DNA from 4 places in the Janthinobacterium kochi genome. Region 4 is predicted to be linked to each of the others. Evidence: predicted binding sites of a transcription regulator. Region 4 holds the regulator's gene; each other region holds the start of a gene.
What was found. The regulator FNR, encoded in region 4, switches genes on or off when oxygen is low (the NO sensors DNR and NnrR bind a similar motif). The targets are predictions, from matches to a motif close to TTGATNNNNATCAA.

Region 1 (3,207 bases), on a different contig from region 4:
GCACATGCGGCAGACGGCATGGGTAGGCAAGCGCGGATAATAGCAAAGCGTGGGAATATGCACCCCGGCCTGCCTCGCTGCATCAAGGCAGGTAGAGCCTTCCTCGACGTCAACAGCTCGTCCATTGACCTTCAGCGTGATCATGTGAACCACTCCCGGAGCACCGCAAAGACGCAGCGGCACCGCGTCCAGGCGCTTGCACGGCGGCGGCTGGCGCTAGCCCATGTACTGGCCTCCATTGACATCAAAGGTTGCCCCCGTGATGAAGCCACTGGCATCGTCAGCCAGAAATACCACCAGGCGCGCGATGTCCGCAGGCGTGCCGAGCCGGCCAACGGGGATGCCGGCGATGATTTTTTGCAAGACATCGGGGGCGACCTCGGCCACCATCTCGGTATCGCAATAGCCGGGAGCGACCGCGTTGACCGTGATCTGCTTGCGCGCCCCTTCCAGCGCCAGCGCCCTGGTAAAGCCGAGAATTCCGGCCTTGGCGGCGGCGTAGTTGGCCTGCCCAAGCTGGCCCTTCTCGCCATTGACGGAACTGATGTTGACGATACGGCCGAACTCGCGCGCCCGCATGCCTTCCATCACATGACGGCACATATTGAACATCGAGCCGAGATTGGTATTGATGACCTGCCACCACTGATCCGTGTCCATGCGGTGCAATAGCGCATCGCTGGTGATGCCGGCATTGTTGATCAAGATATCGATGGGGCCCAGTTGTTGTTCCACAGCGGCAATGCCCTCGCGGCAGGCGTTGAAGTCGCTGACATCCCATCGGAATGTGGGAATCGCTGTCGCTTCGGAAAATGTGCTGGCAGCGTCCGCATTGCAGTGGTAGACGGCGGCGACCCGGTGGCCGCCCCCTTGCAATGCGAGGGAGATGGCTTTGCCCAAGCCTCGGGTGCCACCAGTGACGAGTGCGGTTCGTTGCATGAAAATTGCTCCCATGGTGGCAATCCGGCCAATATTGCGGCAGCTTCTGTCGACACGCCCATGGCGGCGAGCGGGGCGACCAGCGTCCACTGTACGCCACTGCAGGCAGTCACGTCACTGGCACGGTATGACATAGATCAATCCCTCTCAGACTAATTGGACTGGTCGCGGCCTGACGGCACAGGCAATGCGCGGCGGCATGGGGCAATCTTCAAGCCCCTGATCACAAGGGGCATCGCCACGATGCGAGATGCGGCAGCCCTTGTGACCGGTCTCCGACTGGCAATGCGAGGACGGCCACAATCAGGATGACACCGCGTGACAAGCCTATCCGGAACGCTCGAATATCGAACGAATCTGAAGACCTTGCACTATAGAGAAATGCCCCCGGCGCATGCGGTGCGCTGCCTGGCACGACCGGGAACAGTGATGTAGATCATGGTCAATGGCGGGCAGGCGGCGCTAACATGAGACTTGGACACATCGTGAACACAGACCTGCACTCATTATGGAAGGAATTGCCATGTCTATCGGGAATCAAATTCGCCAGGCAGGCGCTGCCTGCTGGTTCATGCTGCTGGCGTCAGGGGTGGCTGTGGCGCAAGGCGATGGCCGCCAGAGCAGCGCGCCCGATCTCGCCAGCAAGGCGATGGAGAGCGCCAACAAGCGCGTTGAAGCCGCCATTCCTGTGGTACGCCAGTTGCAGGCCGATGCACGCATGCAGCCATTGCTGCCACAAGCCAAGGGCATGTTGATCGTTCCCTCGTACGGCCGCGCTGCGCTGGGGGTGGGCGCTCAAGGGGGAGGCGCGCTGCTGCTCGTCAGGCGTCCCGATGGCAGCTGGAGCGGGCCCGCCTTCTATAACCTGGGCGGCTTGACGCTGGGCTTGCAGGCCGGTGCCGAAGGCGGCCCCATCGTGATGGTCTTGAACAATGAAAAGGCCATCAACGCGGTCATGAAGAAAAATAACTTTTCCCTCAACGCGGCAGCGGGGCTGACCGTGATCAATTGGTCGAAAATAGCGCAGGGCACGGTCGGTATCGGCGACGTCGTGGCCTGGAGCGGAACAAAAGGCCTGTTCGGCAATGTCGTGGCGGTGGGACTGAGCGACATCCGATTCAACCAGCATTTGACCGATGCCTTTTACGGACGCACTTTGTCGCCAAAGGATTTTGCCGCAGCAAACACTGACGATCCGCACGCCCTGCCCTTGCAACAAGCGCTGGGCGAAGCGTCGGCCATGCCGAAATAGCTCACCACGCCTGAAATTGAACGAAAGGAGTTGCCATGCGGGCAATGGTGCTTGAGCACGGCGGGCCTGGCGCACAGTTGCACCTACTGGAGCGTCCCGTGCCGGCACCCATGGGGCAGGATGTGCTTCTGCGCGTGCTCGCTTGCGGCGTCTGCCGTACGGATCTGCACCAGCTCGATGGCGAACTGCCGGCACGCCGTATGCCAGTCGTACCAGGACACGAAATTGTCGGCACGGTGGTTGCCATCGGTGCCCAGGTAAACAATCTGCAGATCGGCGCGCGCGTAGGCGTACCCTGGTTGGCAGGCAGTTGTGGCGCCTGCGTATATTGTTGCTCCGGCCGCGAAAATCTGTGCGATGCCGCCCGCTTTACCGGCTACGACCGCGATGGCGGCTATGCCGAGTACGCGTTGGCCGACGCCCGCTACTGCCTGCCGCTGCCCAATGGCCATGATGATGTGCACGCAGCACCGCTGCTGTGCGCAGGACTCATAGGCTACCGTGCCTATGTCATGACGGGCGAGGCGCGCCGGCTCGGCATCTACGGCTTCGGTGCTGCCGGACACATCGTGGCGCAACTGGCGGTGGCCCAAGGGCGCAAGGTCTACGCTTTCACGCGCGAAGGTGACATGCGCACGCAGCACTTCGCCCGTTCTATGGGGGCCGCCTGGGCGGGCCCATCGACAGGGCCGGCCCCGGTAGCGCTGGATGCGGCCATCCTGTTCGCCCCGGATGGCGCTTTGGTGCCACTGGCACTGGCCGCCTGCGCCAAAGGAGCCACGGTGGTCTGCGCTGGCATCCACATGAGCGACTTGCCCGCCATGCCCTATTCCCTGCTGTGGGGAGAACGCAGCGTGCGCTCGGTAGCCAACCTGACCCGCGCCGACGGCTTGGCGTTCATGGCGCTGGCGGAGCGTTTCAACCTCAAGACGACGCCATTGGTCTACCCGCTGCTTCAGGCCAACGAGGCGCAGGCGGACCTGCGCGCCGGGCGTTTTGACGGCGCCGCCGTGCTG
Region 2 (3,207 bases), on a different contig from region 4:
GCGCCAGGCCCAGGAACACGCCGCGCCAGTCCGTGTAGTGCAGGGCCAGCTTGACGGGCATGGTGGCGGTGGCCGCGCCCAGGCCACCCACGGCGATCAGGTAACCATGCACGGAAGGCAGGCGCGCTGGCGCGATGGCGCACGAGATCGCTTTCACGGCGGCCATGAAACAGCCGCCCAGGCCTGCCCCCATCAGCGCGCGTGCCCACATCAGCTCGGCAAAGCTGTGCCCCCGGCTGAACAGCCACACACCCAGGGCAGCCAGCGCCAGCAGCCACAGTTGCACCGTGCGGGGGCCGTAACGGTCAAGCGCCATGCCGATCGGCAGTTGCACCAGCGCAAAGGCGAGAAAAAAGGCGCTGGTCAGCAAGCCCAGCTGCGCTGGCGTCAGGGCGATGGCGCCCAGCAATTCCGCCGTCAGCACGGCATTCACGCCGCGCAGCAGGCACGACAGGTAATGACCAAGCGCAAACGGCAGGAACACCAGGCAAAACACGGCCACGCCGGAACGGGCAGGCGCACCGGCGGCGGGCATGCTCAGGCAGCCTGTGCCAGGCGGATGATTTTATGCGGCAACTGCGGCATAGGCTCATCGGTCTCGAAGAAAAATTTATCATGGCCAAACGCGGGCTTTAAATCGTCTATCCACGTCGCTTCCGCATCGAACTTCGCATAAAACGGCCGGCGCACCCAGTCCGGGTTGCGCGCCTGCAAAAATTGCAGGGCAAACAGTTTTTCGCCATGGATGCTGACGATGCCATCGATGACGATCTTGCCGGGGAACGCGCTCATGGAGGGCCCGCGCACCGTGCGCGACAGGCCCGACACCATCTGGTAGGCGGCCTGGAAAATCTCGTGCGCCTTCGCCAAGGGCAACTCGAAATAGCTGCGCGGCCCCGTGTCGCGTTCGACAAACATGTAATACGGAATCGCTCCCAGGCGCGTGCCCGTCTGCCACAGCTCGGCCCAGCTAGCCGGATCTTCATTGATGTGGCGGATCAGCGGCCCCTGCATGCGCAAGGTGGCGCCCGTGGAGACGATGCGTTTCACCGCTTGCTGCGCGATATCCTGGCGCAACTCGACGGCGTGGCTGTAATGGCCCATCACGGCCAGGTTCTTGCCCGCCTTGACGATGCGCTCGAACAGGCGCAGCAAATCGTCCGCATCGCGGTCCGAGACAAAACGCTGCGGCCAATACGCCACCGCCTTGGTGCCAATGCGAATGTTCTGGATGTGTTCCAGGCCCGGCGCCAACAGCGGCTCCAGGTAGGCGGCCAGTTGCCGCGTGTTCATGATCATCGGGTCGCCGCCCGTGATCAGCACATCCGTCACTTCTGGATGCAGTTTCAGGTAGGCGACCAGCTCATGCGACTCGCGCGCATCGAATTTCATGTCATCCATGCCGACGAACTGGGGCCAGCGGAAGCAGAAGGTGCAATACGCGTGGCACGTCTGGCCCGCGCTGGGGAAAAACAGCACCGTTTGCGCATATTTATGCTGCAGGCCGCGCACGGGTGCATCGTCGACTTGCGGCACGTTATGCGTCATCTGCCCGGCCGGATGGGGATTCATGCCCAGGCGAATCCCATGCACATAGGCATCGATGGCAGCCTTGTCACGCTGCACCAGCACGAGATCGCGCAAGTGCGCGTACTGCTCGGGAGGCAGCATGTCGCGGTGGGGAAAAACGAGGCGGTAGATGGGATCGTCAGGAATATTGTTCCAGTCGATCAGCTGGTCGAGCACATAGGCATTGGTGCGAAACGGCAAGACGTGCGACACCACTTGCACGGCTACACGTTGCTCTTCCGGCAGCCATTCCCACTGACGCGCCTGATGAATGGTTTGCCGCGTATACGGCTTGAACTTGGGTGGAAACGGCTCGGTAATGAGTGCGGACACGATAGTCTCCTTGCCAACAAATAGCGATAACTTTCATGAAATTGGCCCTATGTCGGCCAATTCCAGCCTTTTCTCCCACAGGCCATGCCAGCTCGGCATGCTGTGAAAGTCATCATAATTCTTGCCACAAAGAACCAAATTGCTACACATCAACAAGCATTCCGATACGTTGCTCGCTGCCTACAAGCAACACCTTAGTTTGTTCCACCGCAATTTGATGGGACCGACGACGACGTAAATTACGGCTGTGCAACACATCCCTCGATTCTCACAAGGAGCTGTCATGAAACGCTTATTCACGGGTAGCCTGCTGTGCCTGGCCTTTGCCGGCGGCAGCGTCAGTGCCGCGGTCGAACCAACGGAAAAAGACGCCATCGCCATGGCCGAACGGGGCGCCGCCTTCATGAAGGCACATGGCAAGGAAGAGATGATGAAGAAAATCACGGCGAAAGACCCCGACTTCGTGCAGGGCTCGCTGTATGTGGACATGCGTGACATCAAGACGGGCATCGTGCTGGCCCACCCCATCAATCCTTCCATCGTGGGCAAGGATTTGACGGATGTGCCCGATGCGAATGGCAAAAAATATCGCCGCGAAATCATCGAACTGGCGCAAAAGCAGGGCAAGGGCTGGGTCGACTACCAGTACAAGAACCCCACCAGCGGCAAGATCGAGCCGAAGACCACGTATATCCTGCGCGTCAACGATGTGGTGCTGGAAGCGGGGATCTATAAAAAATAAGGCAGGGGCTGCGCACACGCACGCCGTGCGCCGCCTGCCATTGGAACGGCCATAGCCAGGAGTCAAGCATGCTCAATCAATTACGTATCGGACCAAAATTATTGCTGGCGCCCGCCCTGGTCTTGCTGCTGCTGCTACTCAGCTCGACCGGCGCCTGGTATGGCATGGTGCGGCAAAATGCCTCGCTGGAAAACATGGTACGCGTGCGCATCACGCATCTGAAGGCGGCCGCCGACATACTGGGCGAGGCCAGGCACGTACACGGCAATATGTACCAGTTACTGTCGTGGACGAATGGCAGCTTCGCCAAGGCTCGCCTCGATACACTGGAGCAACAGATCAAGGCGCGTCACGCGGCCATCGGCACCCAGCTGGCCACGCTGCGCGCCACGGCCACGGGCGCCGAGCGCAACCTGGTCGATGCCGCCATCACGGCCCTGGCCGGCTACCGCAAGGCCGTGCTGGAAACCATGGAAATGGCGCAGATGGACCAATCGATTGCCACCAATTCCATGCTCAAGGCGGAAACGCAATTCGGCCTGTTCAATACGCAGCTGGCGCAG
Region 3 (3,207 bases), on a different contig from region 4:
AACTGGCGCGTGATGACGCTGACCGATTGCGGCGTCTCGCGCAAGGACAGGTCCATGCGCGTGGCACTGCGCGTTTCGCTTGCCGTGTACGATTGCGTGCCTTCCGTGGTGGCCATCGACTGGCCTAGCACGGTGACGGCCGGCATGGTGACGTCGGCCGCGGCGGCATCGGCCGCCTGGGCAGGCAAGACCACGCCGGCGGCAAGGCTGAGCAGGGCGATGTGTAACAGGCGGGGGAGGGGGCGCAAGGCGGGCTGGCGCGAAGAAGAGAGTACGGTAGTCGATTGCATCATTTTCCCGGAATATTTTTAGTCGTGAGTGTTCCTATCTCGTCTGGCGAGTTGCACAGTAGCTGGGGGATGGCGTGACGCTGGCCCGTGGTCTGGCTTGGATAGCAGTTCCACCGCAAGGCCCGGCGCGGTCGGGCAGTGGAAAAGAAGGGCGCGCGATTCCTCCCACTTCCGTGAATAAGAATCATTATCAATATAGATGCTATTTGCCAAATAATCAAGCGCGCGCACCAACAGAGTGCAGACCGGAGTGCAGACAGGCCAGGAGCGGCGCACAGGCGGGCCTTCTGCGATAATGCGGGGGCTGACAAAATATTTTCCTCATTGAAAGAAATGCATGCGTATATGGATCGCTTGTGCCGGATGGTTGTGTGTCGTGTCGCTGGGCCAGGCCCAGGAGCACGTGCCGCCGCCGGTCGTTCCCGCGCCGCTGCAAAGCGCCAGCGTGCCGCCCGCCGCCGCCGTTGTGTCGCCACCCCTTGTGCCGCCACCCGTTGGGCCGGCCGCACCCACTGCGCCAGCGGAGGACGCCTCGCCCTCGCAAACGGTGACGATCACGGCCACTAGCGACGCCAAGGCGCCGCGCATCCGTTTCACGGCTTACCGCGAGAGTTATCTGACGGCCAGGAAAGTGTGGCAAGTGTCGAGCGGCAGCGTGGTCATGGCCCTGCGCCTGATTCCGGCCAAGTTGAGCGCCACCATCGACGACGTGCGCGTGGCCTTGCAAGGCAATGGCGCCCCCGTGCCGATCAAGGTGTCCGACGGCGGCGTGTTTGTCGTGCCGCTCAACGATGACATTGCCGCGCAGGATGGCACGTTCCTGGTGAACAAGGGCCGGGGCGAGCTGACGGCAAATATCGTGCTCCAGCCATCGGTGGCGCGCGATGCGTGGAACGTCACGCGCGTGGGGCAAGTCTTGCACGACGCGCGGCGCGCCGTGCGGGCCATCACGCCATGGTACAAGCGGCCGTTCGCCAACGATGTGCAATCGCTGGCCTTTTGCGCGGTCGAGCGGGGCAGCGCCTTGCAGTTGATGGATGGCGAGCAACTGATCGCCACCTTGCCCATGAACGAGCCAGCCGTCAACGACATCAGCCAGCCCGTGTTTTGCAAGATTTTCGACGGCGAAGACAAATACCCGGGACACTACCGCGTGGTCTTGCCCGAGCAAGCGACGGTGCTGCTGCTGTAGATCTAGGTGGGCTGGCGTTGCACCAACTCCAGCGCTGCCGCCAAGGCCAGGTCCATGGTGGCCTGGTGAAAGATCAGCCATTGCGGCAAGAGCGAGAGCGCATGGCGTCCCTGCTCCAGGTCGCCTTCATCGACGGCGGCCCAGGCATGGTGCAAGCCGCTGAGCACGCGCGCATGCTGTTCGCGGTGGTTGGCCAGCGAGGGGAAGGCGATTTGTTCCATCAAATCCTCTTCCTCGCGGAAATCGCGTTCGACGGCTGCAATCAGCTCGCGAAACGCCACGCTGAAATGCTGGTCGCTCAACTGTCCCAGCCGCGCCAGCTCCTGAAACAGTGCCTCATGCGCCTCGTCGATGGCGGGAACGCCCAGCGCCATCTCATCCTTCCAGTCCGATTTACCCATGCCGATGCTCCCGGTTAAGTCCGTCGCGATGCGAAGCGGACTGTTCGAGTGTGGACGCAGCTAAGGGGGAAATCCATGACCTGGATCAAAAAATATGGTGAAGAGGGGATCAGGAAGGCCATCGGCGAAGAGAACAAATTCCCATCCGCAATAAAGTCGCAGACAGTATGCTAGTACGGCAAGTCAAAGCAACGCAGCCAGCGACGTTTTCTCAGCCGCGCGTATTATTTATTGCCTGGGCCAGTGGCGCCACATGGCATGCGCATCGACATTTGGCACCTGCAACTGTTGCCCGGCCGACAACTGCATGGTATCCCTCAGCACGAGGGGAGCGAGCAGCAAGGCCGACAAGGCAAGGCAGGTCAGCACTTTGAGCGTCAACATGGTCGTCTCCTGATGAGCCGGTGGCGGCGCGGGGATGCGGGGCCTGCCGGTCACTTCATTCGCGTACGCATTATCTTTACTACCATGCTTGCAGTGTAGCTCAGTTGATTGAAACTTCAACTTATTGCTGTGATGCACCGCACCAGTTCGAATGTTGCCAGGGGCTTATTTGGCCTTGCGGTTGCGCCGCGGCTTGCCTGCCGCGGGCAGGAAGGAATCGAACCACACTTGCGTCAATTGGCGCGTATTTTTCGCCGCTTCGCGCTTGACGGCGGCCGTGGCGTGGCCGCGCGCCGTGTTGGCGATGCGGTTGGCGGCGCTCAGGTACATGCTCATCCAGGGGTTTTTCATGGCTAGCCTCGTAGACAGTGAGTGGGGCGGCGATCATGCCGCCATGTCGCCACTTTAGTCCGATGGCTGGCCCTGACTGTGCGCCTGCCCACATAGCGGCGCGGCGCCGGGGGCGGACTGATGTAGATCAATATACGTCGCGGCGGTAGCGTCCGGCCGCCAGCAGGGCATCGAGGCCATCCTGCCCCAGCACTTCTTGCAGTACAGCATCGATTCCTGCCGCCATGCCGTGCAGGCTGCCGCACACGTACACGATGGCGCCTTGCGCCAGCCAGTCGCGCAGTTCGACGGCATGCTCGCGCAAGCGGTCCTGCACATATTGCCGTGTTTCACCATCGCGCGAAAAGACGCGGTCCAGGCGCGCCAGGTGGCCAGCATTGAGCCAGCCTTGCAACTCTTCACCGCAGACGCTGTCAAAAGCTTGCTGGCGCTCGCCGAACAGCAGCCAGTTGCGTGCCAGCCCCGCCCGCTGGCGCGCGCGCAGGTGCGCGCGCAGGCCGGCCAGGCCGGAACCGTTGCCGATATAAATGCAGGGCACGTCGACCAGGGTTGGCGCGAAGGCGGGATTGGCTTGCAGGCGCAGGCGGAT
Region 4 (3,207 bases):
ACTGGCATCGATATCCGCAACGGCCTGCAGTATGAATGCATCGGCTGCGCCGCCTGCGTCGATGCCTGCAATACCGTGATGGACAAGGTCGAACGGCCGCGGGGACTGGTACGCTACAGTACCGACCATGCGATGGAAAACAACTTCAATTCGAAGCAGATCCGCCAGCGCGCCATGCGCCCGCGCGTGCTGATCTACACTTCCATCCTGGCCTTGATCATCATCGCCGTGTGTACCTCGCTGGCCCTGCGCACGCCCCTGAAAATGGACGTGATCCGCGACCGCGGTTCGATGGGACGCGAAGTGGAAGACGGCATGATCGAAAACGTCTACCGCCTGCAGATCATGAACACCTCGGAGCAAAGCCAGCATTTTAAAATCAGTGTCTCCGGCTTGCCGGGCCTGACCTTGCTGACGCGCGAAGAAGTGATGTTGCAGCCGACGGAAACGCTGGGTTGGCCGATCCGCCTGCGCGTGCCGCACGGGGTCGGCGAAAAGGGCTCGAACAAGATTGCGATCGAATTGCACTCGCTGGACGACCCATCGCTGCATGTGCGTGAAAGCGCGGTATTCATCGTGCCGCGCTAATGTAGGAAGGCCAGTCCCCGGATGGGGATTGGCCGATTAAACAGGAGAAATATCATGTCCGACAGTCTCAAGCTGCAAGCCCCCGTTGCCCCGTGGTACAAGCATCGCTGGCCCTGGCTGCTGATGATCGGTCCCGGCCTGTCCGTGGTCGTCGGCAGCTTCATGGGCTATATCGCGTTTACGCAGCCTGATGCGCTGGTGGTGGGCGACTATTACAAGCAGGGCAAGGCGATCAACCAGGATTTGAAGCGCGACACGATCGCCAGCAACCTGGCCATGGATACGAGCCTGTCGTACGACGTTGCTGCAGCGCGCCTCAGTGGTTCCGTGCACAGCTTCGGCAAGGCTTACCAGGGTCCGCTGCAGCTGCATCTGGCGCATGCGACCTTGCCGGAAAAAGATATCAAGCTGCTGGTGCAGCCCGATGCGGCCGGCAACTTCTCGGTAGCGCTGCCGATGCTCGAGCGCAGCCGCTGGCAAGTGCTGGTGGAAAACGACAAACGCGAGTGGCGCCTGTCCGGCATCTGGACCTGGCCGCTGCAGCGCAGCATCGCGCTGCACGCCGATGAGGAACTGTAAGCCTTATTTGCAGACGTCGGTGCCGGCCGTGATAGCTTTTAACTTGGCCGGCTGCAGGATTTCAATTTCACGGTTCGACACGCGCAGCCAGCCTTCCTTCTTGAATTTCGACAATAAACGGCTGACGCTTTCGATGGTCAGGCCCAGGTAGTTGCCGATTTCCTCGCGCGACATGCGCAGCTGAAATTTGCTGGCCGAATAGCCGCGTGCTTCATAGCGCGAGGCCAGGTTGACGATAAAGGCGGCAAAACGCTGCGTCGCCTGCATATTGCCCAGCAACAGCATCACGCTTTGCTCGCGCGTGATTTCCTGGCTCATCATGCGGTGGAAATGGCGCAGCAGGGTCGGCATATTGCCCAGCAATTGTTCCAGACTGGAAAACGGAATTTCACACACTTCGCTGTCTTCCAGCGCCACCGCATTACAGTGGTGGCGGTCGGCGCTGATGGCGTCCATGCCCAGCAGTTCGCCGGCCATCTGGAAACCCGTCACCTGCTCCTCGCCGCCCGGATTGATCTGGTACGTCTTGAAGTGCCCCAGGCGGATCGCGTACAGGTTCTGGAACGAGTCGCCGATGCGGAACAGCGAGGCGCCGCGCACGATCTTGCGGCGGCGGCCGATGATCTGGTCCAGCCTGTCCATGTCGCCCACATCGAGGCCCATCGGCAAGCACAATTGATGCATGCTGCAGGTCGAGCATCGCGCACGCAACGCTTCCACGGTCACTGTGGGCAAGGTGGGAGTGAGTAGCGCTTCAGTCATGTCGGTACCTTTTAGAAAATGCAATAACGAGTTTACTGCATACAGAGTTGCCGTGTGCCAATTTCACCGCAATTACGCTGAATAAACCACGTTCTGACTTTAATTATATGGCAACATCGTCAAATGCCCATGCGGGGAGGGCAATATGCGCGGCGCCGCTTGCCAAGTTGATGTATTGATAGGAAAATTCCTGACAGCATTATCTGCCGCCTGTGCCGCCCGGTACTGAAAAGGAAATCATGAAGCCTCTCGGCATTAAAGCAAAAGTCGCGCTGGCCACCAGCCTGACCTCGATCGCCATGATCGCGCTGGTCACCATGATACAGGTGCAGCACATGCGCGCCGACTTCACCAGAGTACTGCTGAGCCAGCAATCGTCCCTGATCACCCGCACCGCTGCCGAGCTCGACGACAAGCTGGACATGCTGCTGCAGATCGTCACGCTGACGGCCAGGCAGCAGCCGCCGGAATTGATCGCCCAGCCCGCCCAATTGCGCGAATATTATGCGCGCCGCTCGATGCTGGTGCTGTTCGATGACGTGCTGGTGCTCGATGCGCATGGCGCCATCGTGGCCGACATGCCGCAGGTGGCAGGGCGCATCGGCATCAACGTCGCCGAGCGCGAGTACTTCCAGACCGTGCTGCGCACGCGCCAGCCCATGATCACCGAACCGATGCTGGGCAAGTCGAGCGGCATGCCCATCGTGCAGATGGTGGCGCCCGTGCTGGCCGCCGATGGCCAGGTGGCCGGTGTGGTGATAGGCGTGCTGCGCCTGTACAAGGACAACCTGCTGGGCCGCCTGCGCTCGGAAAAGATCAGCAAGAGCGGCTATTACTTCATCCTCACGCGCGGCGCGGTGCCGCGCTATGTGCTGCACCCCGATACCCGCCGTTTGCTGCAGCCGCGCCAGCCGAACGCCAACCTGACCACCACGCAGTTGCTGAAGGAAGATGGCGAAGGCAGCATGGTCAGCACCAACAGCCGCGGCATCACGGCCGTCAACAGCTTCAAGCGCCTGAAGTCCGTAAACTGGCTGCTGGCCGCCTCGCTGCCCGTCGAAGATGCCTTCGAACCGTTCAATGGCGTGCTGTACCGGCTGGTACTGTGGAGCATCCTCGCTTCGCTGCTGGCCGCTTTTGTTCTGGGCTGGGTCACCGTGCGCCTGCTGTCGCCGCTGGTGCGCCTGCGCGACACCCTGCTGGCGCTGCGCACCAGCGGCAGCCGCTTCACCCCCGTGCCGGTGCAGCAGCGCGACGAGATCGGCGAACTGACGGAGG

Region 1: ACQ4WL_RS25885 (lipid-binding SYLF domain-containing protein) is a predicted target of FNR. The motif match lies at 1,372-1,385, and genes of this name have one in related genera.
Region 2: ACQ4WL_RS06740 (KamA family radical SAM protein) is a predicted target of FNR. The motif match lies at 2,042-2,055, and genes of this name have one in related genera.
Region 3: ACQ4WL_RS08340 (bacteriohemerythrin) is a predicted target of FNR. The motif match lies at 1,959-1,972, and genes of this name have one in related genera.

Annotation. Positions count from the first base shown of each region.
Region 1 covers NZ_JBNYXO010000019.1:46,262-49,468, forward strand. The annotation lists gene ACQ4WL_RS25875 ([FeFe] hydrogenase, group A) at 1-144, opposite strand, end outside; gene phbB (acetoacetyl-CoA reductase) at 217-939, opposite strand; gene ACQ4WL_RS25885 (lipid-binding SYLF domain-containing protein) at 1,463-2,191, shown strand; gene ACQ4WL_RS25890 (zinc-dependent alcohol dehydrogenase family protein) at 2,227-3,207, shown strand, end outside.
Region 2 covers NZ_JBNYXO010000002.1:534,079-537,285, forward strand. The annotation lists gene ACQ4WL_RS06735 (MFS transporter) at 1-535, opposite strand, end outside; gene ACQ4WL_RS06740 (KamA family radical SAM protein) at 538-1,902, opposite strand; gene ACQ4WL_RS06745 (cache domain-containing protein) at 2,186-2,644, shown strand; gene ACQ4WL_RS06750 (methyl-accepting chemotaxis protein) at 2,713-3,207, shown strand, end outside.
Region 3 covers NZ_JBNYXO010000003.1:141,341-144,547, forward strand. The annotation lists gene ACQ4WL_RS08330 (TonB-dependent siderophore receptor) at 1-290, opposite strand, end outside; gene ACQ4WL_RS08335 (hypothetical protein) at 628-1,482, shown strand; gene ACQ4WL_RS08340 (bacteriohemerythrin) at 1,485-1,883, opposite strand; gene ACQ4WL_RS08345 (hypothetical protein) at 2,112-2,267, opposite strand; gene ACQ4WL_RS08350 (hypothetical protein) at 2,433-2,618, opposite strand; gene ACQ4WL_RS08355 (PepSY domain-containing protein) at 2,746-3,207, opposite strand, start outside.
Region 4 covers NZ_JBNYXO010000018.1:65,069-68,275, forward strand. The annotation lists gene ccoG (cytochrome c oxidase accessory protein CcoG) at 1-588, shown strand, start outside; gene ACQ4WL_RS25635 (FixH family protein) at 643-1,167, shown strand; gene fnr (fumarate/nitrate reduction transcriptional regulator Fnr) at 1,171-1,929, opposite strand; gene ACQ4WL_RS25645 (response regulator) at 2,169-3,207, shown strand, end outside.